Regions from separate parts of the Oceanobacillus sp. GQ8 genome, predicted to be linked through region 1. Evidence: riboswitches for the same ligand, from Rfam matches in the RefSeq annotation. Region 1 holds a riboswitch; each other region holds the start of a gene.
The links. Region 1 has a riboswitch for S-adenosylmethionine ahead of metK (methionine adenosyltransferase). Riboswitches for the same ligand answer to the same signal wherever they lie in the genome.
Positions count from the first base shown of each region.

Region 2: another riboswitch for S-adenosylmethionine. It lies ahead of AC6CHS_RS05405 (methionine ABC transporter ATP-binding protein); the one in region 1 lies ahead of metK (methionine adenosyltransferase).
Region 3: another riboswitch for S-adenosylmethionine. It lies ahead of AC6CHS_RS12620 (methionine ABC transporter ATP-binding protein); the one in region 1 lies ahead of metK (methionine adenosyltransferase).

Region 1 covers NZ_JCAXEV010000003.1:705,500-713,093, forward strand. Annotated here, with positions in the region: gene AC6CHS_RS12345 (ABC transporter ATP-binding protein) at 1-603, opposite strand, end outside; gene AC6CHS_RS12350 (ABC transporter substrate-binding protein) at 617-1,606, opposite strand; gene pckA (phosphoenolpyruvate carboxykinase (ATP)) at 1,762-3,351, opposite strand; SAM riboswitch class I at 3,550-3,656, shown strand; gene metK (methionine adenosyltransferase) at 3,953-5,155, shown strand; gene AC6CHS_RS12365 (gamma carbonic anhydrase) at 5,324-5,839, opposite strand; gene AC6CHS_RS12370 (tetraprenyl-beta-curcumene synthase family protein) at 5,921-6,979, shown strand; gene mnmM (tRNA 5-(aminomethyl)-2-thiouridylate-methyltransferase MnmM) at 7,021-7,587, opposite strand.
Region 2 covers NZ_JCAXEV010000002.1:73,006-80,599, reverse strand. Annotated here, with positions in the region: gene AC6CHS_RS05410 (glycine betaine ABC transporter substrate-binding protein) at 1-534, shown strand, start outside; SAM riboswitch class I at 721-828, shown strand; SAM riboswitch class I at 933-1,035, shown strand; gene AC6CHS_RS05405 (methionine ABC transporter ATP-binding protein) at 1,117-2,148, shown strand; gene AC6CHS_RS05400 (methionine ABC transporter permease) at 2,138-2,788, shown strand; gene AC6CHS_RS05395 (MetQ/NlpA family ABC transporter substrate-binding protein) at 2,816-3,634, shown strand; gene AC6CHS_RS05390 (M20 family metallopeptidase) at 3,683-4,888, shown strand; gene AC6CHS_RS05385 (hypothetical protein) at 5,052-5,336, shown strand; tRNA gene AC6CHS_RS05380 (tRNA-Ser) at 5,439-5,531, shown strand; gene proC (pyrroline-5-carboxylate reductase) at 6,092-6,907, shown strand; gene tnpB (IS200/IS605 family element RNA-guided endonuclease TnpB) at 7,315-7,594, shown strand, end outside.
Region 3 covers NZ_JCAXEV010000004.1:44,037-51,630, reverse strand. Annotated here, with positions in the region: gene AC6CHS_RS12655 (DUF4396 domain-containing protein) at 1-339, shown strand, start outside; gene AC6CHS_RS12650 (hypothetical protein) at 428-592, shown strand; gene AC6CHS_RS12645 (ATP-binding cassette domain-containing protein) at 639-1,046, shown strand; gene AC6CHS_RS12640 (AAA family ATPase) at 1,030-1,491, shown strand; gene AC6CHS_RS12635 (hypothetical protein) at 1,509-2,195, shown strand; gene AC6CHS_RS12630 (carbon-nitrogen family hydrolase) at 2,215-3,003, opposite strand; gene AC6CHS_RS12625 (pyridoxal phosphate-dependent aminotransferase) at 3,205-4,389, shown strand; SAM riboswitch class I at 4,441-4,544, shown strand; gene AC6CHS_RS12620 (methionine ABC transporter ATP-binding protein) at 4,632-5,645, shown strand; gene AC6CHS_RS12615 (methionine ABC transporter permease) at 5,635-6,297, shown strand; gene AC6CHS_RS12610 (MetQ/NlpA family ABC transporter substrate-binding protein) at 6,319-7,152, shown strand; gene AC6CHS_RS12605 (reverse transcriptase-like protein) at 7,393-7,594, shown strand, end outside.

The DNA.
Region 1 (7,594 bases):
CATTGCAATCGCTTCTCCAATGTCGTGTGTGACAAGGATAGCTGTTTTGTTGAACGCCTTTAAAGTAGTAGAGACAAGGTCTTCAAGCTTAAGTTTAGTTTGATAATCTAATGCAGAAAAAGGTTCATCAAGAAGTAGGATTTTCGGGTCATTAAGTAATGTTCTTACAAGTGCGACTCGTTGACGCATCCCACCTGATAATGAAGCTGGGTAATCGTCTGAAATGCCAGTAAGTCCTACTTGTTTTAATAACATTTCCGCTTTCGTACGGATTGCTGGGTCATTACTTCGGTGGATCTTAGGGCCAATCATCACATTTTCAAGAATGGTCTTCCAGGGAAACAAATAATCTTGTTGTAGCATATAACCAATAGCTTTATCAGACGGCTTTATTGGCGTGTTCTCCAGAAAAACATTCCCTGAAGTATGCTCTACAATCCCTGCTATAATGGAAAGAAGCGTTGATTTTCCGCAACCGCTAGGACCAAGTAACGCGACGAATTCCCCCTGCTTAATGGAAAGAGAGATATCCTTTAGCGCTTTTGTATAACTACTTGCTGAAAAATAATGATGGGTTACATGATCTAATGTAAGAAATGACATTTGACCATCCTCCCTAATCATTGATAATTTCTTCTGCAATGGTTGTATTTACAAGATCTTCATATGGAATATCAGCTGGAAGTTCTCCTGCTTCCTCCATAATAGCTTTCAAGTTATCCCATTCTTCTTTATCCAGTATTGGATTTGTAGCAAAGGATAGCTGCCCCTTGTATCTCTCGATAGAGGAGGCTAATAAATCTAGCTCCGTATCCTCGAAATAAGGCTGTATAACACTGGCGATTTCTTCTGCACTATTTTGTTCAACCCACTGCTGTGCTTTGTAAACAGCACGAGTGAATTTTTGTACTTCTTCTTCATTTTCATCAAGATAGCTTTGCTTGGTCATAAAGACGGTGTATGGTACATTGCCGGATTCTTCTCCAAAAGAGGCTACAATATGTCCATTGCCTTCTTTTTCGAATGTGCTTGCTGTCGGTTCAAATAATTGAACATACTCTGCGTCTCCTGAAACGAAGGCACCAGGTATGTTAGCAAAATCAATGTTCTGCTGAAGATCCAAATCATTTTTGGGATCAATGCCATGATTCTTTAACACAAATTCACCAACCATTTGAGGCATGCCGCCTTTTCGTTGGCCTAAAAATGTACTACCCTTTAAATCTTCCCACTCGAAGTCAGGTTTTGGTTCTTTCGCCACAAGAAATGTGCCATCTGTCTGTGTTAACTGAGCAAAGTTGATTACCGGGTCCTTTGAGTTTTGTGCGTAAACATAAATGGATGTTTCCGAACCGACCAATGCAATGTCAGCTCCGTCGGAAAGAAGTGCCGTCATGGTTTTATCGCCACCCCATGTTGTCTGTAGTTCTACATCCAACCCTTCCTCTTCAAAATAGCCCTTTTCCAACGCGACGTATTGTGGTGCATAAAACAAGGAGCGAGTTACTTCAGCAAGTTTTATGGAGGAAGTGCTGCTTTGGTTGCATCCGAGCAAAATGAGTGGCAATAAAGCAACAATAAGCGTCATTTTAATTAATTTTTTCATTTATTTGACCCCCCTTAGTTTAAATGGATAGTTATGTCAAAACATTTTATGCATTCGCCTAAAATGTGTGAAGGCCTATGACATAAGTGCATAAAAAAACGGCCTCCTTTTAGAGACCGCTGAAAAACGTATATAAACTTTCTTGGAAATAATGGTTACATGTGATTTTGGTATCTAGGTCCAGCTTGCTTAATCGCATTACTAGCTTCCGTGAACTTTTCAAAATTTCTGTGGAACTTCATTGCAAGTTCCTCGGCTGCTTTTTGATAAGCTGCAATGTTTGACCAAGTATTGGCAGGCACTAGGAGCTGCTCGGGCACCCCTGGAACATGATGTGGAATTTCTAATCCGAATATTTCATCGAGAACGGTTTCTGTATTATTTAATTCGCCTTTCAGTGCTGCATATACCATTGCTCTTGTGTAGGATAATTTAATACGTTCGCCACCATTACCGTATGAGCCGCCAGTCCAGCCAGTATTTATCAAGAATACAGTCGCTGAATGTTCCTCAATCTTTTTTCCAAGCATTTCTGCATAGACAGAAGGGGGGAGCGGCAAAAATGGAGAACCAAAGCAGGCCGAGAAAGTTGCTTGGGGTTTAGTTACTCCGCGTTCCGTTCCAGCAAGCTTGCTCGTGTAACCACTGAGAAAGTGATACATCGCCTGTTCATTCGTTAATTTACTAATTGGCGGCAAAGTTCCAGAGGCATCTGCAGTTAAAAAGATAATGGTATTTGGATGGCCAGCAATACTTGGGACCATAACATTGTCCATATGTTCAATAGGATAAGCAGCTCGTGTGTTTTCTGTTAGGAACGTATTAGAATAGTCTGGCATATCATTCTCAGAGTCAAGCATGACATTTTCCAAAACGGAGCCAAATCGTATGGCATTATAAATTTGTGGTTCTTTTTCTTCGGAGAGATTGATGCATTTAGCATAACAACCGCCCTCTATATTGAATATACCATTATTACTCCAGCCATGTTCATCATCCCCGACTAATTTTCTGTCAGGGTCAGCGGATAGGGTTGTTTTGCCTGTTCCAGATAACCCAAAAAACAAAGCAACATCTCCCTCCTCCCCAACGTTGGCAGAACAATGCATGGGAAGAATATCTTGTTGTGGCAACAGATAATTCATCACGGAAAAAATTGATTTTTTTATTTCTCCCGCATATTCTGTGCCACCAATTAGAATAACTCGCTTTTTAAATGAAACGATAACAAACGTTTCCGAATTAGTACTGTCTGTATCAGGATCTGCTAAACATCCCGGTGCAGATAGGACGGTAAATTCTGCTTGGTGGTTTGCGAGCTCTTCCTCTGTTGGGGTTATGAAAAGCTGCCTTGCAAACAAGCTGTGCCAAGCATATTCGGAAACTACTTGGATTGGCAGGCGGGAGACTTCATCTGCCCCAGCAAATCCTTTGAATCTATATATTTCTTTCTGGTTCCTCAAGTATTCCGTTGTTTTTTTGTATAATTTTTCAAAAGCATCCTCATCAATTGATTGGTTGACTTGACCCCAATCGATCTTAGATTCACTAACTGCGTCACGAACAATAAATTTGTCCTTTGGAGAGCGCCCGGTATATTTACCAGTGGTAGCTCTAATTGCACCTGTGGAGGTTAAAACTGCTTCCCTTTTTGCTAAGATTATCTCGATAAGCCGTGGGACAGATTCATTATCCAGGATCGGAGTATGCTGCTCTAATTCAGTACAAGGGTTTTTTTCTACCATTTTCACTTCACTGCACCTACCTTTGGTAATGTGTTGTATTACGTTGCCTTAATGTGATTATTAGTATAACACATTCAATTTAATAGTCCATACTAAACATCTAATCTAATCATATGAAATTTTCGCAAACCTTGTTACGAACCAAAAATAGTTGACATGTCAGTTCTCATTCGATAAGCTAAATTTCGAGCGGATACTCTCTTATTCAGAGTAGGTGGAGGGACAGCCCCGATGAAACCCAGCAACCATCACATCGGTGAAAAGGTGCTAACCTGGTGCAAGGAAATTTCCTTGAACAATAAGAGCGAAAGGCTGGTACTCCTTTCCTCATTACTGAAGGAAGGGCTTTTTTTATAAAAAAATTGCAAAGATGTCTAGCTCCGATCGCCCAGAAACTATGTGACTTCGCCACTCTCCCTACGATAAGTCATTATCGGTTCGCAAGCTTACCGTAATTCCTTTATCTCAGTTGAGTTACTCCAGTCACTACGTTTCTAAACGGGCGTTCTGCGCTTTTCTTGTAATAAAAACCTTTGTTATGAAATAGCAAAACTTGATGAACAGAGATCCGTAACAGAAACCAAAAGGAGGATTAAGCACTATGGCTGCTAATCGTCGTTTATTTACTTCAGAATCGGTAACAGAAGGGCATCCTGATAAAATATCTGATCAGATTTCGGATGCAATTCTAGATGAAATTTTAAAGAAGGACCCATATGCGCGTGTGGCGTGTGAAACAACCGTTACAACAGGTTTGGTACTGGTTGCGGGAGAGATTTCTACAAGTACGTATGTAGACATTCCGGCTATTGTAAGAAAAACGATTAAAGAAATTGGGTATACGCGTGCAAAGTATGGCTTTGATGCGGATACATGTGCCGTATTGACTGCAATTGATGAACAATCTGCTGATATTGCCGGGGGCGTAGACGAGGCACTAGAGTCACGTCAAGGAAAAATGAGCGATGAAGAGATTGCTTCTATTGGAGCAGGGGACCAAGGACTTATGTTTGGCTTTGCTTGCGACGAAACAGAGGAACTCATGCCATTACCTATTTCACTTGCACATAAATTGGCGAAGCGTTTAGCTGATGTAAGAAAAGAAAAGGTATTAGATTACTTGCGTCCAGATGGAAAAACACAAGTAACGGTTGAATATGATGAACAGGACCAACCAGTAAAAGTAGATACGATTGTTATTTCTACACAACATCATCAAGATATCACAACAGAGCAAATTGAGAAGGATTTAATTGAACATGTTATTCGTCCAGTCGTACCAGAGAATCTTTTGGATGAAACAACGAAGTATTTTATTAATCCAACAGGCCGCTTTGTGATTGGTGGACCACAAGGAGATGCTGGGTTAACTGGTAGAAAAATTATCGTGGACACATATGGTGGATATGCTCGTCATGGTGGTGGAGCATTTAGTGGGAAGGATTCAACGAAAGTGGATCGATCCGCTGCTTATGCTGCACGTTATGTTGCGAAAAACATAGTAGCTGCAGAACTTGCCAAGACTTGTGAGGTACAACTAGCCTATGCTATTGGTGTAGCTGAACCTGTTTCAATTGCAGTAAACACATTCGGAACAGGAAAAGTGTCTGAAGAAGCGTTAGTGCATGCAATACGCAAACTATTTGATTTACGTCCAGCTGGAATTATCCGTATGCTTGATTTGCAGAAACCTATCTTTAAGAACACTGCAGCATATGGTCATTTCGGAAGAACAGATATCCTGTTCCCTTGGGAAAAGACAGATAAAGTTGTAGAATTAAAAGCATTGATGGAGAAGAAGTAGAAAAAGATCAATTGTAAAGCCGAACGGTCATTCGAAATGATGAGGACCCTTTTAGGGAACCATCTATTTTTTCGAAATCCGTTCGGCTTTTGAGTTTTCACGGTACTTGATGATAAATCTATAGCTGAAGATGAAGGCTTTATGTATACCTCCAATAGATTGCTGCCTCTAAAGAGTGGTATGTGCTTTGTAATATTGTCCTTTTTCCACATACGAATTGCGGATTCGTTCCATTTCTGCGAGGTCCTCTTCCGTTAAGTTCCGTACTACTTTGGCAGGTCTCCCAAGAGCTAGCGTATTGGGAGGGATTTTCTTACCTGGAGGTACAAGGCTTCCAGCACCGATAAATGCACCTGTACCAATTTCTGCACCATCAAGAATGATGGAGCCCATTCCAATTAAAGCTTTTTCTCTAATGATTGCAGAGTGTAGGGTGACCTGATGCCCCACTGTTACATCATCTTCAATAACTAAAGGCATTCCAGGACTTTGGTGAAGCATAGATAAATCCTGAATGTTTACGCGTTCCCCGATTCTAGTAGGTGCCACATCCCCACGAATGATCGTCTTAAACCAAACACTGCTTGATTGATCTATCTCCACATCTCCGATAATAGTAGCGTCTTTTGCAATAAATGCTGTTTCATGAATTACGGGCTGCTTATCCTGATATTGATGAATCATTTGAATCCTCCTCCATAATATGGTGATATAATTAGTATAGCAAAAAATACACGCTTAAACTGATTGAAGGAAGGCAAACAAATGCGAAACAATGTTCCAACATCATCCATCAGATTGCTGAAGTCGTTACAATCGAAAATTTTCCCTGAAGTGGAAAAAGAGTTAAACTACTGGACAGCAAAAGCAAGTGCAATTCCGAATCAAGAATTACGTAACCAGGCACTTGCTAGTATTGGTTCTAAAAAATTCCATTGTCAAGGTGGGGCTGTGTACGCGCTACTTGCAGGAGAGAGAAGTAGAGAAGCAATCAAATTTATTGTAGCCTACCAAACTGTTAGTGATTATTTAGACAACCTTTGTGATCGGAGTACATCTCTTGATCCATTCGACTTCCGATTGCTTCATGAATCCTTATTTTGTGCCTTGAATCCTGATCAACAAACAAGAAATTATTATGCTTTACGAGAAGATCAAAACGATAATGGTTATCTACATGATTTAGTACATACTTGTCAAAGTCAGCTAGCACTGGTTGAACGGAACGTAGCACAACCCTTTTTAAGTCGTCTGGTTTCACTATATACAGATTTGCAGGTTCATAAGCATGTAGACATTAGAGAAAGAGTGCCGCGACTCGAAAATTGGTTCAAAGAGGAAAATGAAGACGATGATTTGACATGGTATGAATTTGCTGCTGCTTCAGGATCAACTTTAACTATTTTCTGTTTAGTGAGTTACCTGTTAGGAGGGAAGCTGGATGAGTCCAAAGCGAAAAGCATCTTTGAAGGCTATTTCCCTTATCTGCAAGGATTACATATATTGCTCGATTATTATATTGATCAAAAAGAGGACGTGGAGGCAGAGGATTTAAATTTTTGCTTTTATTATCCCGATGAGAAAACAATGAGCCAGCGTCTATCATTTTTTATCCAGAAAGCGGCTGATCAAGTACAGCCACTTCCAGATAATTCGTTTCATCAAATGATTAGACAAGGGCTTGTTGGTCTATACCTTGCTGATCCTAAGGTAAAGCATCTCTCTAATGAAACAAAGTTAAAGAAGCATTTATTAAAAACAAGTGGAACCAATGCACGTCTTTTTCACTTGTTTACAAAGCTGTATTACAAAATGAAAAAATAAACCTGTATTGAATGATAAACAATTTAAGGATTCTCTCTTTCCTATCTTTTCTGGATCGCGATAATAAATGGCGGATCATTCTGTTGATTTATAAATCCATACTGTAGGACATGAAATGCTCGCTGCGGTAATCTCATAGCATATTTTAGCACAGTTTGCATCTCGTCTTTTCCGCCCTCATGACCATGGTAGACGACAAGCATAACTAACCCTTTTGATTTTAAAACGGGTAAAATGTTTTCGATCGCTTCGACAGTGGAATCCCCACTCGTTATGATTCGTTTGTCACTTTGAGGTAAGTAACCAAGATTAAAAATCGCACCTCCAATACGTTCAATGTCCTTCGTCTGTAAATGCGACGTAACATTCGCATGACTATCTAAAATTAAGGAAACGTTGGTGTAGTTGTTTTCAATTAATGCTTGCCTTGTCTGATTAATTGCTTCTTGCTGAATATCGAAGGCAAGTACTTGACCTGTGCTCCCGACAACCCTGCTTAAGAAAAGTGTGTCATAGCCATTACCACATGTGGCATCGATTACGGTTTCTCCCTTTTCTATAGAACCCTCTAACAAATAGTGGGCATAATTTAGTATGTTCATTACCATGGACGTA
Region 2 (7,594 bases), on a different contig from region 1:
GAAGAAAAGATTACAACGATTGCTAGAAAAGGCCTAAAGGACGAAATGCCTGAAGCTTACACAATTATTGATCGCATACAATTGGAGCTTTCAGATGTAGAAGAAGCATTATTAGAGGCTCAAGAAAAGGAGTATGCTGAAGTAGTAAAGGAGTGGGCTAAGGATAATCAAGAAACAGTTGCAGAATGGACGGAAGGTGTAGACTCTGTGGATGGCACTTCTATTGAAATCGCTCTTTTACCTTGGGATGATGCAATTTTTACAGCAAATGTTGCAAAAAACGCATTAGAACAAAAAGGATTTGATGTGACACTTACCCAAGTTGACCCAGCTATTATGTTTGAGGCTATAGCAACTGGGAGTGCTGATGCATCATTAGCAGTATGGATGCCAGTAACACATGCCGAATTATATAAACAATATGAAGATGATTTTGATGACTTGGGACCAAACTTAGAGGGAGCCAAAACTGGGTTAGCAGTACCAGCTTATATGGATATTGACTCTCTAGAAGATCTAGAACCAAAGGAATAAATCTTGCATAGAAAGAAACCTATCTGTTTGTGGTAATTCAAAGGATAGGGTTCTTTATTTTTTAGTAATCCTTTATTTATGCTAAAAAGTAAAAAAATGAATTGAATAATTTATTAGAAAAAACTGTTGACAGATTGAAAGGCTGGTAGTATTGTAAGTAGCAACAACAAATTAAATATGCATTACTTCTTATTCAGAGAGATGGAGGGACTTGGCCCATTGATATCTCGGCAGCGGACTTTTAATAGTACTGTGCTAAATCCAACAGGCGAATGCGAGCCTGAAAAATAAGAAGAGGATGATCGTACATAGCTGATCCCTTCTTATTTTTATAAGAAGGGATTTTTTAGTTTTACGCGAAACAACTCTTCTTCACGACAAAATTAAATATGCATTACTTCTTATCCAGAGAGGTGGAGGGACTGGCCCATTGATACCTCGGCAACGTGCTTTTAAAGCAACGTGCCAATTCCAACAGACGAAGGTCTGTAAAGATAAGAGGAGGATACTAGCTCATTGCCTCTTCTTATCTTATAAGAAGAGGCTTTTTAATTTGAAACTACAACGAGCAGGAGGAAGTAGATGATTACATTTGATCAGGTTTCAAAAGTATACGGCGAAAAGGCAGAAGGCGTAAAAGCACTGGATAATGTGGATCTCCACATAGAAGAGGGAGAGATATATGGGGTGATTGGGTTTAGTGGTGCTGGAAAAAGCTCGCTCATTCGATGTGTTAATTTACTCGAACAGCCAACATCCGGAACAGTGACCGTGAATGGGCAAAACTTACAAGCACTTTCACCAAAAGAACTACGGGAGGCAAAGCGAAACATTGGGATGATCTTTCAACATTTTAATTTACTTAATTCGAAAACCGTGTTTACCAATGTCGCAATGCCCTTACTTTTAAGCAAAACTCCAAAAAAGGAAGTAACGAAGCGTGTTTATGAACTTCTTGATTTTGTCGGCTTGCGTGACAAGGCTGACAGCTATCCAGACCAACTTTCTGGGGGGCAGAAACAGCGAGTTGGGATTGCCCGTTCTCTTGCAACCCAGCCATCCATTCTTTTATGTGATGAGGCAACATCAGCCCTTGACCCAGACACAACAAATGCTATTTTAAAACTTTTAAAGAAAATTAATCAGGAATACAATATCACCATTTTAATTATCACGCACGAAATGGGCGTAATTAGAGAAATTTGCGATAAAGTTGCTGTGCTGGAAGATGGAAAAGTAGTCGAATCTGGTTCTGTATTTGATGTCTTTTCTCAGCCACAAACGACCACAGCTCATAACTTTGTCAGTACGGTGATGCATGATCAAATCCCAGATTCCGTATATGAGTTAGTAAGAAAACAAGATGCACATAATCAAATTTATCGGATTGTATTTGTTGGCGAGTCTACTGGAACACCGTTGTTGTCGCAAATCGCAAAGCAATACGAGGTAGAGGTAAATGTTCTGTTTGGTAGTATCACAGAATTACAGGGCGTACCATTTGGAAATCTTATCGTGCAATTTGAAGGGGAAGAAAAAGAGATTAATCGTGTCATTATGCATATTCATCAACAAAAAGTAAGTGTAAAGGAAGTGTTAGCAGATGTTGGTTGATTGGCAAACAATAACAGAGGCATTATGGCAAACCATTGTAATGGTCGCAGTCGCCCTATTTTTCTCTATGATTATAGGGTTGGTATTAGGAATTGTCCTTGTTGTGACACGTAAAGGGCACCTATGGGAAAACAAGTATATTTTTACGGTCTTAAATGCAATAGTAAACATATTTCGTTCTATTCCGTTTATCATCCTAATGGTCGCAGTCATTCCATTCACTAGATTAGTTGTTGGAACCTCAATAGGTACTGCCGCAGCTATTGTACCAATGGTGTTATTTGCAGGACCATACATTGCAAGATTAATAGAGAATTCTCTTTTAGAAGTAGATCCAGGTGTGATGGAAGCTGCCCAGTCAATGGGAGCGACACCTTGGCAAATAATCATTCGCTTTCTTATACCAGAAGCTCTTAGCTCCCTCGTGTTAGGGGCGACTATTGCAACAATTGGATTGGTTGGAGCCTCAGCCATGGCAGGAGCAGTTGGTGGTGGCGGATTAGGAGACCTGGCCATTACCTTTGGTTATCAGCGATTCGACACAATGGTGATGCTAATAACAGTAGGAATACTCGTCGTCATGGTTCAAGGATTACAATCCACCGGAAATATTTTATCCAAGAAAATAAGAAGAAGATAAAATCAAAACAAAAGGAGAAGATACAGCATGAAAAAGTTAAGTCTATTATTGTTACTAGTTAGTTTAAGTTTGGTTATCAGCGCCTGTTCTAATGGGGAGGCTGCAACGAAGGTCAAAGTAGGAATTAGTGGCTCTGACACAACTATTTGGGATTATGTAGCAGAAAAGGCCAAGGAAGAAGGAATAGAGGTTGAGATTGTTCGCTTTTCTGACTATGTGCAACCGAACCTAGCACTAGCTGAGGGTGAAATCGATGCAAATGCTTTCCAGACCGTTTCCTATTTTGATGCCTTTATCGAGGAGCATGACCTTGATCTGACTCCAATTGCTACAACGGTTATCGCACCAATGGGTCTTTATTCTGAAAAGCATGATTCCGTAGAAGATATTCCTGAAGGTGGAACGATTGCCTTAGCTAAAGAAGCAACGAATATGGGCCGTGGATTACTTCTTCTAGAGGAAGCTGGATTAATTAAATTGGAAGAAGGATTTGACGGAAATGGGTCGCTGGATAAAATCGTAGAAAATCCGAAGAACCTGAAATTTGAACAGCTTGTAGCGGGTCAGACTCCAAGGGTGTTGCCAGATGTAGATGCATCCATCATAAATAACGGCATTGCAGTGGACGCTGGATTTAGTCCAATGGACGATTCCATATTCCACGAGGATGAAACAGCTACCCCGTATATTAATATTATCGCCGTACAAGACAAAGACAAAGACGATGAAACCTTAAATAAACTAGCAGAAATTTATCAGTCTGATGACGTAGCAGACTTTATTATTGAAGAACGCGATGGAAACTCCATCCCGACATTTGTACCACTAAGTGAAATTGGTCATTAAAAGAGAGAATAGAAGTACAGGATAAAAATAAAAAACGAGGTGGATAAAATGAGTGTTGTTGCCAAAAGTTTAGAAGAAGTGAAGAAGATTATTGTTGATAATATAGAAGAAAATAAACAGAAATACATTCAAGCAAGTCATGATATTCATGATAACCCGGAAATCGGAAACCAAGAGTACTATGCATCTGGTCGCTTAATTGAATTGCTTGTTGAGGAAGGGTTTTTAATAGAAAAAGGGGTAGCAGGACATGAAACAGCATTCGTTGCGAAAAAGAAAAGTGAAAAAGAGGGCTTAAGAATTGGCTTTTTGGCAGAATATGATGCCTTACCAGAAATCGGTCATGCCTGTGGGCATAACTTAATTGGTACCACGAGTGCTGCAGCTGCTATTGCACTTAGTAAAGTATTGGATGAAGTAGGAGGAGAGCTTGTCGTATTAGGTACCCCTGCAGAGGAAGGAGGCCCAAAAGGAAGTGCGAAAGGAAGCTTTGTAAAGGCGGGATTGCTCGAAGATATTGATGCAGCGATTATGATACACCCAGGTGCTGAGACCAATTTAACTGGTCCGAGTCTCGCTGTAGATCCACTTGATTTCGCTTTTCATGGAAAACCAGCACATGCTTCCGCCCATCCAGATAAAGGAATTAATGCTTTAGATGGCGTCATTCAACTATTTAATGGCATTAATGCATTACGACAGCACCTTCCGTCAGATGTTCGCATTCATGGAATTATTACAGATGGTGGAGATGCACCGAATGTAGTACCAGATTACGCCAAAGCAAGATTTTATATTCGAGCTAGTTCTCGAGAGCTTTTAAACGAAGTAACGAAGAAAGTGAAGGGTATTGCACAAGGAGCAGCATTAGCTACAGGCGCTGATGTGAAAGTGATTGCTTTCCAAAATGAAGTAGATAACTTTGTCGTCAACAAACGATTTGACCAAGTATTTAAAGAAATAGCTGAGGAATTGGGAGAGGTAGTAAATACGGAGGAAAGAAAGGCTTTAGGCTCAACAGACGCAGGAAATGTCAGTCAGGTAGTACCAACCATCCATCCGCACATCAAAATTGGCTCGAGCGATCTAATTGGTCATACAGTAGCATTTAGAGAAGCTGCACGCTCCGAACAGGGCGATGAAGCACTTATTAAAGGAGCGAAGGCGTCAGCATTCACTGCGCTACAGCTTCTGACAAATAGTACGTTGTTTGAGGAGATCAAACAAGAGTTTACAGAGCGGACAGGAAAATAATCTTAGACAGCTAGAGGGTTTATTCCCCTTTAGCTGTCTTCATGTTTCTAAATTAAAGACAAGGGCTGGTAATTGAAGTATAATTTCATAGTCACAAGTATTCGAGAGAAGGGAAGCAATGGCGGGTAGTTGTCGATAAAAGCATGAATAGAGGTAACTACCGATGAGAATTATTGTTAGGTTTGCTATGTATCAATTTGTCTTGTTTTCTTTACTTTTTGCCATTAACGTCCCCCTTGATAGATTTATTAGTAAACCGTTTACCTATGTTGACTTTATAGCCACAATTGTCGCTATACTATTCCTTATAATTGGTTATCGTATAGTAAACAAGGTGTATAAAAGGTTTGAAGGTATTGGGTTGCGAACTAAACTATTCATTTCTATTCCAATTGCTCTTGGCTCAATCGTGTTCTTAGCATTGTTGGAGAATCTATTTTTTGGTTAAACTAATTTAGTCTCCATTCTCTTCATTCGCCATCTTTAAATTTTTTGTAGAAAAATAATTGACATCTTTTTTTGAGCATGATATATTATATTCTGTTGCCACGGAGGTATACCCAAGTCTGGCTGAAGGGATCGGTCTTGAAAACCGACAGGCGGGTCAAACCGCGCGGGGGTTCGAATCCCTCTACCTCCTCCATTAATTTAATTAGCGCATAAAATTTGGAGATAAAAAAAACCGTTACCTAGTAGCGGTTTTTTTCTTTACATTAAAATAAGAAGGTTAAACATTGAGATTTCTAGCGTTTCTCTATAAAGTTGGCCACGGCCAGCTCAAGCTCCCAGAGACTAGCGAGACTTCCTTCGCCTCTGCCGCTGTCTCCATCTCCTGTGTCTCAGTCCAGTCCGTACGTCTCTAATCGGGTGCTTGCGCTTTTGTTTATATCTTGACATTTATGCTTTGAAGACATATAGTAATAAAAATTAATAACAAAACGTTGATCAGACTAGTAGTATATAAGCGCCTGAAAGAGATTGGAATTCACCGGCTGAAAAATTCCATTGGGGACAGCGTATATGAACCTGCCTGAGAGTAGTTAGTAAAAAGCTAACCGCAGTGGAACTGTGTTGACAATAAAAGCTGGGCATAAATATGCCAATTTAGGTGGTACCGCGGAAACTCATTCCGTCCTGAGATGATTCAGGATGGCGTGAGTTTTTTTAGTTAATTTTGCTTAAAATATAAAGGAGGAATAGAGAATGAAGAAGATTGCCTTTATCGGAGCAGGTTCTATGGCAGAATCCATTATTTCTGGCATTGTACAGGCAAATGTATTGGAAAACGATGATATTATCGTAACAAATAAGAGTAATAAAGAACGGGTAGAACGTCTTGAGGAAAAGTATCTCATTACAAGCATGCAAGATAAAGCGGACGTTGTGAGGGATGCTGATGTTATTGTTCTAGCAACAAAGCCTTACGATCTAGAGGCAGCAGTAAACTCTATTAAGGAACATATCAAGCAAGATCAGTTGCTTGTTTCTGTGATTGCCGGAATCTCCACAGACTATATCGCCTCCCTTACTGGTCAAGACATTCCAGTCATTCGCGCCATGCCAAATACCTCTGCTTCAATTGGATACTCTGCAACAGCCATTTCGGCGGGTGCATTTGCGAGAGAAGCACATATTGTAACGGCACAGGAGCTGTTTGACACAATTGGTACGACCGTTATTGTAGAAGAAGAGGATATGCATATTGTGACAGGCATTTCTGGAAGCGGTCCTGCCTACATTTACTATTTGGTAGAAGCAATGGAAAAGGCCGCTATCGACTCTGGGCTTGATCAGGAAATAGCAAAGGCTTTAATTACTCAAACCGTACGTGGAGCAGGTGAAATGTTGAAGCAGTCAGGTGATTCTGCAGAAGTATTACGAGAGAAAATCACTAGTCCAGCAGGAACAACACAGGCAGGTATCGAATCATTAAAAGAGAATGATTTTGACCAGATTGTAAGGAACTGTGTCGAGAGTGCAAGAGATCGTTCGATAGAGCTTGGTAAAAAGAATGGCTAATGAGCAATAAACGATTAGGGGGAAGGCTGAATGGAGAAAAAGAGTAAAGGATTTAACAAGCAATTTTTCTTTTGGGCTATACTCGCTATTGTTTTGGTTGCCATCTGGATTTTTATTTAACTGTTGAGCATGCCTCGTCATATAAAACACCCTACTGTGAAGAAGCCAGATTGGCACTTTATACAGTAGGGTGTTTTTTAATTAATATTAGAGGAGCTGCTACGTTTTAACCAGGCACTCTGCGCTTTTGATTTTATCGTTATTAGACAAGAAGACTCCATCCTCAAGCTCAGCTAGGGTGGAGATGAATTGTCTGGTTTTCCTGTATTAAACATAAAAAACGAACGTTTGTGCTTGTTTTTCTGCTATAATAGATTTAATATTTATATAAGAAAGTTGTGAAAAATATGTCTATTCACAAAGCCTATAAGTTCCGGATCTACCCAAATGCATTACAAGAAGTCTTCATTGCGAAGACGATTGGTTGCTCCCGTTTTGTGTTCAATCATTTCCTAAATCAATGGAATGAAGCTTACACGAAGAGGGGAAAAGGATTGACATATAAGGCTTGTTCCGCCCAGCTTACACAACTCAAAAAGCAATTGGTATGGCTTCAAGAAGTGGATAGCATAGCCGTGCAGTCATCGCTTAAACACTTGGCTGATTCTTATAACCGCTTTTTCCAAA
Region 3 (7,594 bases), on a different contig from region 1:
GGTTCCACTTTGTTTGCACATTATTTGGTTGAATTTATCCTAGCATATTTAGTCGGAATTATATTCCAATATTATGCGATCTATCCAATGAACAAAGATCTTGGTAAAAAAGGTGCGCTTAAGTCAGCGATAAAAGCAGATTCCGCTGCACTTATTGCATTCGAAATCGGCATGTTTGGCTGGATGGCAATCGTTCATTTTGTTCTTTTTGCGGTGTCACCAAAACCTGATACTGCTGTATATTGGTTTATGATGCAAATTGCCATGATACTCGGTTTTCTTACAAGCTATCCAGCCAACTGGATACTTGTTAAAAAAGGAATTAAAGAAGTAATGTAGATTAAATGTCCCAATTAATGGGGCATTTTTCCATTCTAGGCAGGATTTTTTGGGGAAAACAAGAAATGTATAGATGAGGAGGTTGCCCATGGAAATTATCTTTATGTTTGTAGCGGGATTTATTGTTTTTCTTATCGCCCTTATCACCATTTTTAGAAGTGCGATATTCAGAATAAAAGAACCAGCAAAGCAGAATGAGGAGAGAATTAGTCAACTGGAGAAACGCTTAGAAAAACTAGAAACAAGAAAATAAATGAGTTTAGGAAGCATGGCAACATACATAGGAGAGAAGAATGCGTATGATCGAATTAAAAGATGTAGACGTTAAAATAGATGAACAGGTTATTTTAAATAATGTTTCCTTACGTATAAAGGAAAAGGAATGTGTGGCTGTTATTGGAGAGAACGGGTCAGGAAAAAGCCTATTCTTAAAGCTTTTAGCAGGCGTTGTTTCTCCAAGCCATGTGAAAGGGGATACTAAAAAGTATGGATTTGTCCCGGAAATCCCTCCAAAATCACTCCATTTCACTGCCAAGGAATACTTAATACATATGGGGAGAATAGAGGGAATGAGTAGGGAGGAACTTAAAAAAAGCGTAACACTTCTTTTTAAGCAATTTAATTTCAACTTCCATCGAGATTACATTTGTAGACTTTCTAAAGGCAACAAACAAACAAAAAATAAATCTTATGCAAAGTTTGCTTAAGGAGCCGTCTATCCTTTTACTTGATGAGCCGCTTTCTGGTCTAGATCCCGATTCGCAGGAAATCTTATTACAGTATCTAAAACGGTTGAAGGAAAAAGGCACTACAATTATTTTCACTTGCCATGAGGGCTTATTAAAAGAAAATTTGGCGGATCGTATTCTTCTTGTCGAAAATAAACAGGTGAAAGAAGGGGGGATGAAAACAGAAAAAACGTATCGTACGATTCAGTTTTCGGGAAACCTTGATAAAATTTCTCCTCTAATTAAAACGACACTAGATATGCAAACTTTACGAAGACTCCAAGATGGAAGCTATGAGATAAATGTAGAAGCTACCAACAGTGATAGACTACTTTTAACAATTATTAACCAGGGTGGAAAGATAGAATTTCTATCAAAAACGCAGAATATAAGTGGACAAACAGAAGGCCAGGTGAGATTGTGAAAGCACTCGTTTCCTATATGTTAAAAGACTATTTAAGGTCCTACTTATATGTGCCGCCTGTCAGTTTATTTTGCTTGTGGACATTTGTTGCATATACATACGTTCCTAACCCGGTTTTCAGTAGCTATGCTGTTTCATGTGCAGTCCTGTATTTTGTCGCGGCCTGGTTCACGATAACCCTGGTCAATAGAGAGGATGCAACCCAGCTCCATATTACAGCTGTACATGCAAAGAGCTTTATTACTGTATTTATTAGCAAATTAATTGGCGTTATGATTATGAATAGCTGTCTTATCATAATAGCTGTTCTATATCCAATTTTGATTGGTGCTTTCCATAGGTCTATTACAATGTGGGACGTAATGGTAGCAATTACTGCACATTTCCTTATTTCTTTCCTCAGCGTCGCCGTGTCGCTTTATTTCACAAAAATATGGAGCAGAAGGATACTCAGCACTTGGCTGTTACTTGTGTTGATTTTAGTAACCTCACTTGTTAAAGGTGGCGTGGTAGACAGTCTTCCAAGTGGACTTTCTTATGTTACATGGATTTTCCCTCCTTCTTTTGCAATAATGGAGGTGCTCTCCCAGGATACTATAACAGCGAATGGCCAGCTGTTTTTCACTTTTATCTACATACTTGGTTATGTATCTATATTAACTGCAATTTTTTTGGTTTTAGTACGAAAAAGAACGCCTTTCTAATTTGAAAGGCGTTCTTATCTTAATATCTGTAGATATCCGGCCGACGATCAGAAAAAATCGGAATACGCTGTCGAACATCATCTACTTGCTCTACATCCAATTCACTGTATAGGATGGTTTCTTCGTCGGCAGCTTCTTCCAGGATTTCTCCCCAAGGCCCAATAACCATAGAATGACCACCAAATTGATTGTTAGGATCAGCACCAACTCGGTTGCAGGCTACAACATAGCATTGATTCTCAATAGCTCTACTGATTAGCAAGGCTTTCCAATGGTCTATTCGTTTTGCAGGCCACTCCGCAACAACATATAAAACCTTCGTATTATCAAGCATATGTGTTCGGATCCATTCTGGAAAACGAATATCATAGCAAATAACACCTGCAGATTTTATTCCGGCCAATTCGAAAATACCATCCTCACTACCTTCAACCAAATACTTTTCCTCATCCATCAATCTAAATAGATGCGCTTTTGCATATTCCTTTACGAGTTCACCATTTGAATTGATAACGAACATGGAATTGGTTACGCCACGTTCTGTGCGCTTGGCAACAGACCCTGCTACAAGATGCACGTCATATTTCTGGGCAAGTCTAGAAAGGAAGGAGAGGGAACGTTCTCCATTAGAGTCGGCAACCTCCTCTAAACGGGTGAGATCATAGCCAGTTGTCCAAAGCTCGGGTAAAACCACCACATCTACTTTCTTATTTTTAAAACTTGCAAACTTGCTTTCTACCTTTTCTTCATTTGCTACCGGGTCTCCAAATGTAATGTCTATCTGCAACAAGGCAACAGATAATGTCATAAAACCAACTCCTTTATAAAGCAAGGGTAAGCTACCAGCCTGATCGTAATATAAATGCACGATGTTATTGGTGCTTATTATCCCATCGCCTCATTTTCCTGTCAATTAACCTGTTCCTTTGGTAAGTGTAGCTTTACAAACGGTGTAAATTTGGCTAACATAGATAATTAGAATTTTAGAATTATTAGAGGTGAGAAAACCGTGCAAAGCTTTCCAGTATCAGATACCTTGAAACGCCTGCCAGAGCAGTTTTTTGCCAAATTGGTAAAAAAGGTACAAGCATTAAGCAGCGAGGGACATGATGTTATTAATCTTGGCCAGGGGAATCCTGATTTGCCAACGCCAAACCATATAGTAGAAGAATTAAAGACAGCAGCGGATAATCCTGTCTATCATAAATATTCTCCGTTTACAGGTCATGCTTTTCTTAAAGAAGCGGTGGCAACCTTTTACAAGCGGGAATACGATGTGGATATTGATACAGAATCAGAGGTAGCGATTCTTTTTGGTGCCAAAACAGGACTGGTTGAAATTAGCCAATGCCTGTTAAATGCAGGAGACACAGCATTATTACCTGACCCTGGCTATCCAGATTACATGTCCGGAATTGCCATGGCTAATGCAAATCCAGTTTTTATGCCATTGTTAGAAAAAAATAATTTTCTACCAAATTATCAACAACTAAATCAAGCTGACCTTGAAGCAGCAAAGTTACTATTTTTAAACTATCCAAACAATCCGACTGCCGGTGTTGCAAACAAGGAATTTTTTGATGAAACAATTGAATTAGCAAAACAGAATGAAATCTGTGTAGTACATGACTTTGCATATGGGGCTATTGGCTTTGATGGAAAGAAACCGCAAAGTTTTATGCAATCAGCTGGAGCAAAGGATATTGGGGTAGAAATGTATACCTTGTCTAAAACGTATAATATGGCTGGTTGGCGTGTTGGTTTTGCTGTTGGAAATACTTCCGTGATAAAAAGCCTTAATCTAATTCAGGATCACTTATACGTTAGCTTGTTTGGCGCTGTGCAACAAGCAGCAGAAAAGGCTTTACTTGGTGATCAAACGGCTGTAGATGAATTAGTAGCTACATATGAGAGTAGACGCAATGTGTTTGTAGAAAAATTGCAGGAAATTGGGTGGAACGTTCAAGCGCCACGCGGTACATTCTTTGCATGGCTTCCTGTCCCAGAAGGATATACATCAGAGGAATTTGCTGACCTCCTTTTGGAAAAAGCACATGTTGTCGTAGCACCAGGTAACGGCTTTGGTGAAGCGGGAGAGGGCTTTGTGCGAGCTGGATTGCTAGCTGATGAAGATCGACTTGCTGAAGCCGCAGCTCGAATTGGGAAGCTAGGAATATTTAAAACTAGCTATTGACAAAGCGGAATTCAGAGACTATGATAATCATTATGCTAACAATATGAATATTTCTTATCTAGAGTGACGGAGGGAAAGGCCCGTAGATGTCACAGCAACCTTCCATTTGGAGTGGTGCTACTTCCTTCAGAATGATTCATTCTGAAAGATAAGTGTGAGATACTTGTAATCGACACCCTCTTTCATGATGAAAGGGGGTTTTTTGATGGATTGGATTTACAGGCGGAATTGGAGTGAACGTTATGATTAAGGTAGAAAAGGTAAGTAAGGTCTATGAAACAAAGTCCGGCCAAGTCGTTGGTGTGGATAATGTTTCACTGGAAGTACCTAAGGGAGAAATATACGGCATTGTAGGATATAGTGGTGCAGGAAAAAGTAGCCTAATTCGCTGTATGAATATACTAGAACGGCCAACTTCAGGAAAAATAATAGTGGACGGTGTTAATTTATTAGAGCTTTCCCCAAAGAAGTTACGAGAAGCACGACAGTCAATCGGCATGATCTTTCAAGGCTTCTATCTAGCCTCAGCTAAAACCGTATTCGATAATATCGCATTTGCCTTAAAGGCGGCTGGAGTAGCTCCATCACAAAGGAAGAAGCGGGTAGAGGAGCTGCTTGAATTAGTTGGCTTAACAGATAAAATAAATCATTACCCTGCACAACTAAGTGGTGGACAGAAGCAGCGTGTTAGTATTGCGCGAGCCCTTGCAAACAATCCTAAGGTCTTACTATGCGATGAAGCAACCTCAGCATTGGATCCGAGCACAACAAAATCCATTTTGCAGTTATTAAAGAAAATTAACCAAGAGCTTGGGATCACCATCGTTTTAATAACCCATGAAATGGAAGTAGTGAAGGAGATTTGTGATACATGTGCTGTTATGCAGGATGGAAGAATTATTGAGCAAGGACCATCTTATAACATTTTTGCAAACCCACAGGAGGAACTGACAAAGCAGTTCATTGATACCATTTTGAACTTTGATTTACCAGCAAAGTTGCTTGAAGCCTGCAAAGGTACCATTCTCCAATTACAGTTTCGCGGTAACTTAGCGAGTGACGCCGTAGTGTCAGATATGCTGCAAAAGTTTCAGGTCAGTGGCAATATCCTTCACGGCAAGGTGGAGTACATAAAAGAGACGCCTTTAGGCATTTTCATTATGGAACTGTTAGGAGAAACGGACGAGGTGGCTTCTGCTAAGCATTATTTAGAAGAGCGGTTAAAGCAAGTGGAGGTGATCCAGCATGCTCGATAGAATAATAGAGATCCTTCCTGAGTTGAACACGGCTTTCTTTGAAACCTTGTTGATGGTGGGTATAGGCTTACTCGTCGCCTTGATTCTTGGGCTCCCTATCGGTATATTGCTGTATGTAACAGACAAAGGACTATTCTGGGAAAGCCGGATTGCAAAAGGAATAATTGGTATCATTGTGAATTTAGTTCGTTCTGTACCATTTATTATTTTGCTTGTCTTTCTATTCCCTGTTACAGATATCATCGTCGGACGTATTACTGGTCCACTTGCAGCTTCTGTTTCTCTATCGGTTGCGGCCATTCCTTTTTACGCTCGGATTGTAGAATCTGCTGCAAGAGAAATTGATAAAGGGGTGATCGAAGCTGCTATTGCCGTAGGGGCATCTCCATGGTTAATTATCAAGGATATTATTCTCCCTGAAACAAAGCCTGGACTTATCAGTGGGTTGACGATCACCGCAATTAGTTTGATAGGATATTCTGCCATGGCTGGAACCATTGGCGGTGGCGGGATTGGTGATTTAGCCATTCGCTATGGCTATTACCGGTATGACGACACGGTAATGATTACAACAGTTATTGTATTAATTGTGTTGGTACAGCTTATTCAATATCTTGGTGATTTTATTGCCAAGACTGTAAATAAAAAATAAAAACATGATGGAGGCACAACAATGAAAAAGGCACTTATATCAATTACGGCATTATTATGTATTCTTTTACTTGCAGCGTGTGGGGATGATGAATCTGGAGCAGGGGATAATGAGGGTGAGTCTAAGTCGATTAAATTTGGGGCTACTGTGGGGCCATACAGTGATATGGTAACAAAAGCTCTTGCGCCATTATTAGAAGAAAAGGGCTATGAAGTAGAGAACCAAGAGTTTACCGATTATGTACAGCCAAACAATGCTTTATCAAGAGGAGACATTGATGCGAACTTATTTCAGCATACGATCTATTTAGAAGCCTTTGCAGAAGAAAACGATATGGACCTATCGTCTGTGATTGCTGTTCCTACAGCGCCAATGGGCTTATATTCTAATACTTTTGCAACTACGGATGAAATTGCTGAGGGAAGTACTATTGCTATTGCAAATGATCCTACCAATCTTTCTAGAACATTATTAATGTTGCAAGATCAGGGGTTAATCACTATAAGCGAAGAAGTAGACCCATTAAAAGCTTCTATTAAGGACATTGTGGAGAATCCAAAGAATCTTGAATTCGTTGAAGTGGAAGCAGGACAACTGCCACGTCTAGTGGATAGTGAGGATGCTGCTGCAGTTCCAGGAAACTTTGCCCTTGCTGCCGATATGGATCTGCTGGATGCGCTGGCTCTGGAAGAAATGCCAGATAATTACCGGAATGTTGTTGCGGTTAATACAGATGATCTTGATGCGCAATTTGCCAAAGACATTAAAGAAGTTATCGAATCAGATGAATTTGAACAAATTATTGATGAGGAATTTCAAGGCTTCGGGAAACCGGGCTGGATGACTGAAGAATAATCACTTTTAAGCCCTATTGTGCTAAAGCATGATAGGGCTTTTATTACATAATTGACTTTCAGGGGATTTGAAATGGTAACAAGTATAAGGAAGTGTGGAGAAATAGTCTGCTATGTGCTATCCTCGTATTATAATTTTGGGAAAGAAATAATTCGTGATACTCGAAGCCTAACGTTCATAAATTTAGGGAATATAGGAAGGCTAGAGAAGAAGTGCGATATGGAGAATGGAGGTTAGCAGGTGAAAGGAATTATTTCATTTACTTACCGTACACCAAAGGGTGCAGATACTGTTCTATACTCAGATGAAATGCGTGCGGCAAAAGCATTGTTATTAGCAGAAGACATGGAAAGAACAGGAAGAGCTAATGATATACAATTCATTGATACGCACGAATATAGCTGGAATTTAAAAGAATTACGCAAGCAGTTGGAAGAGATAA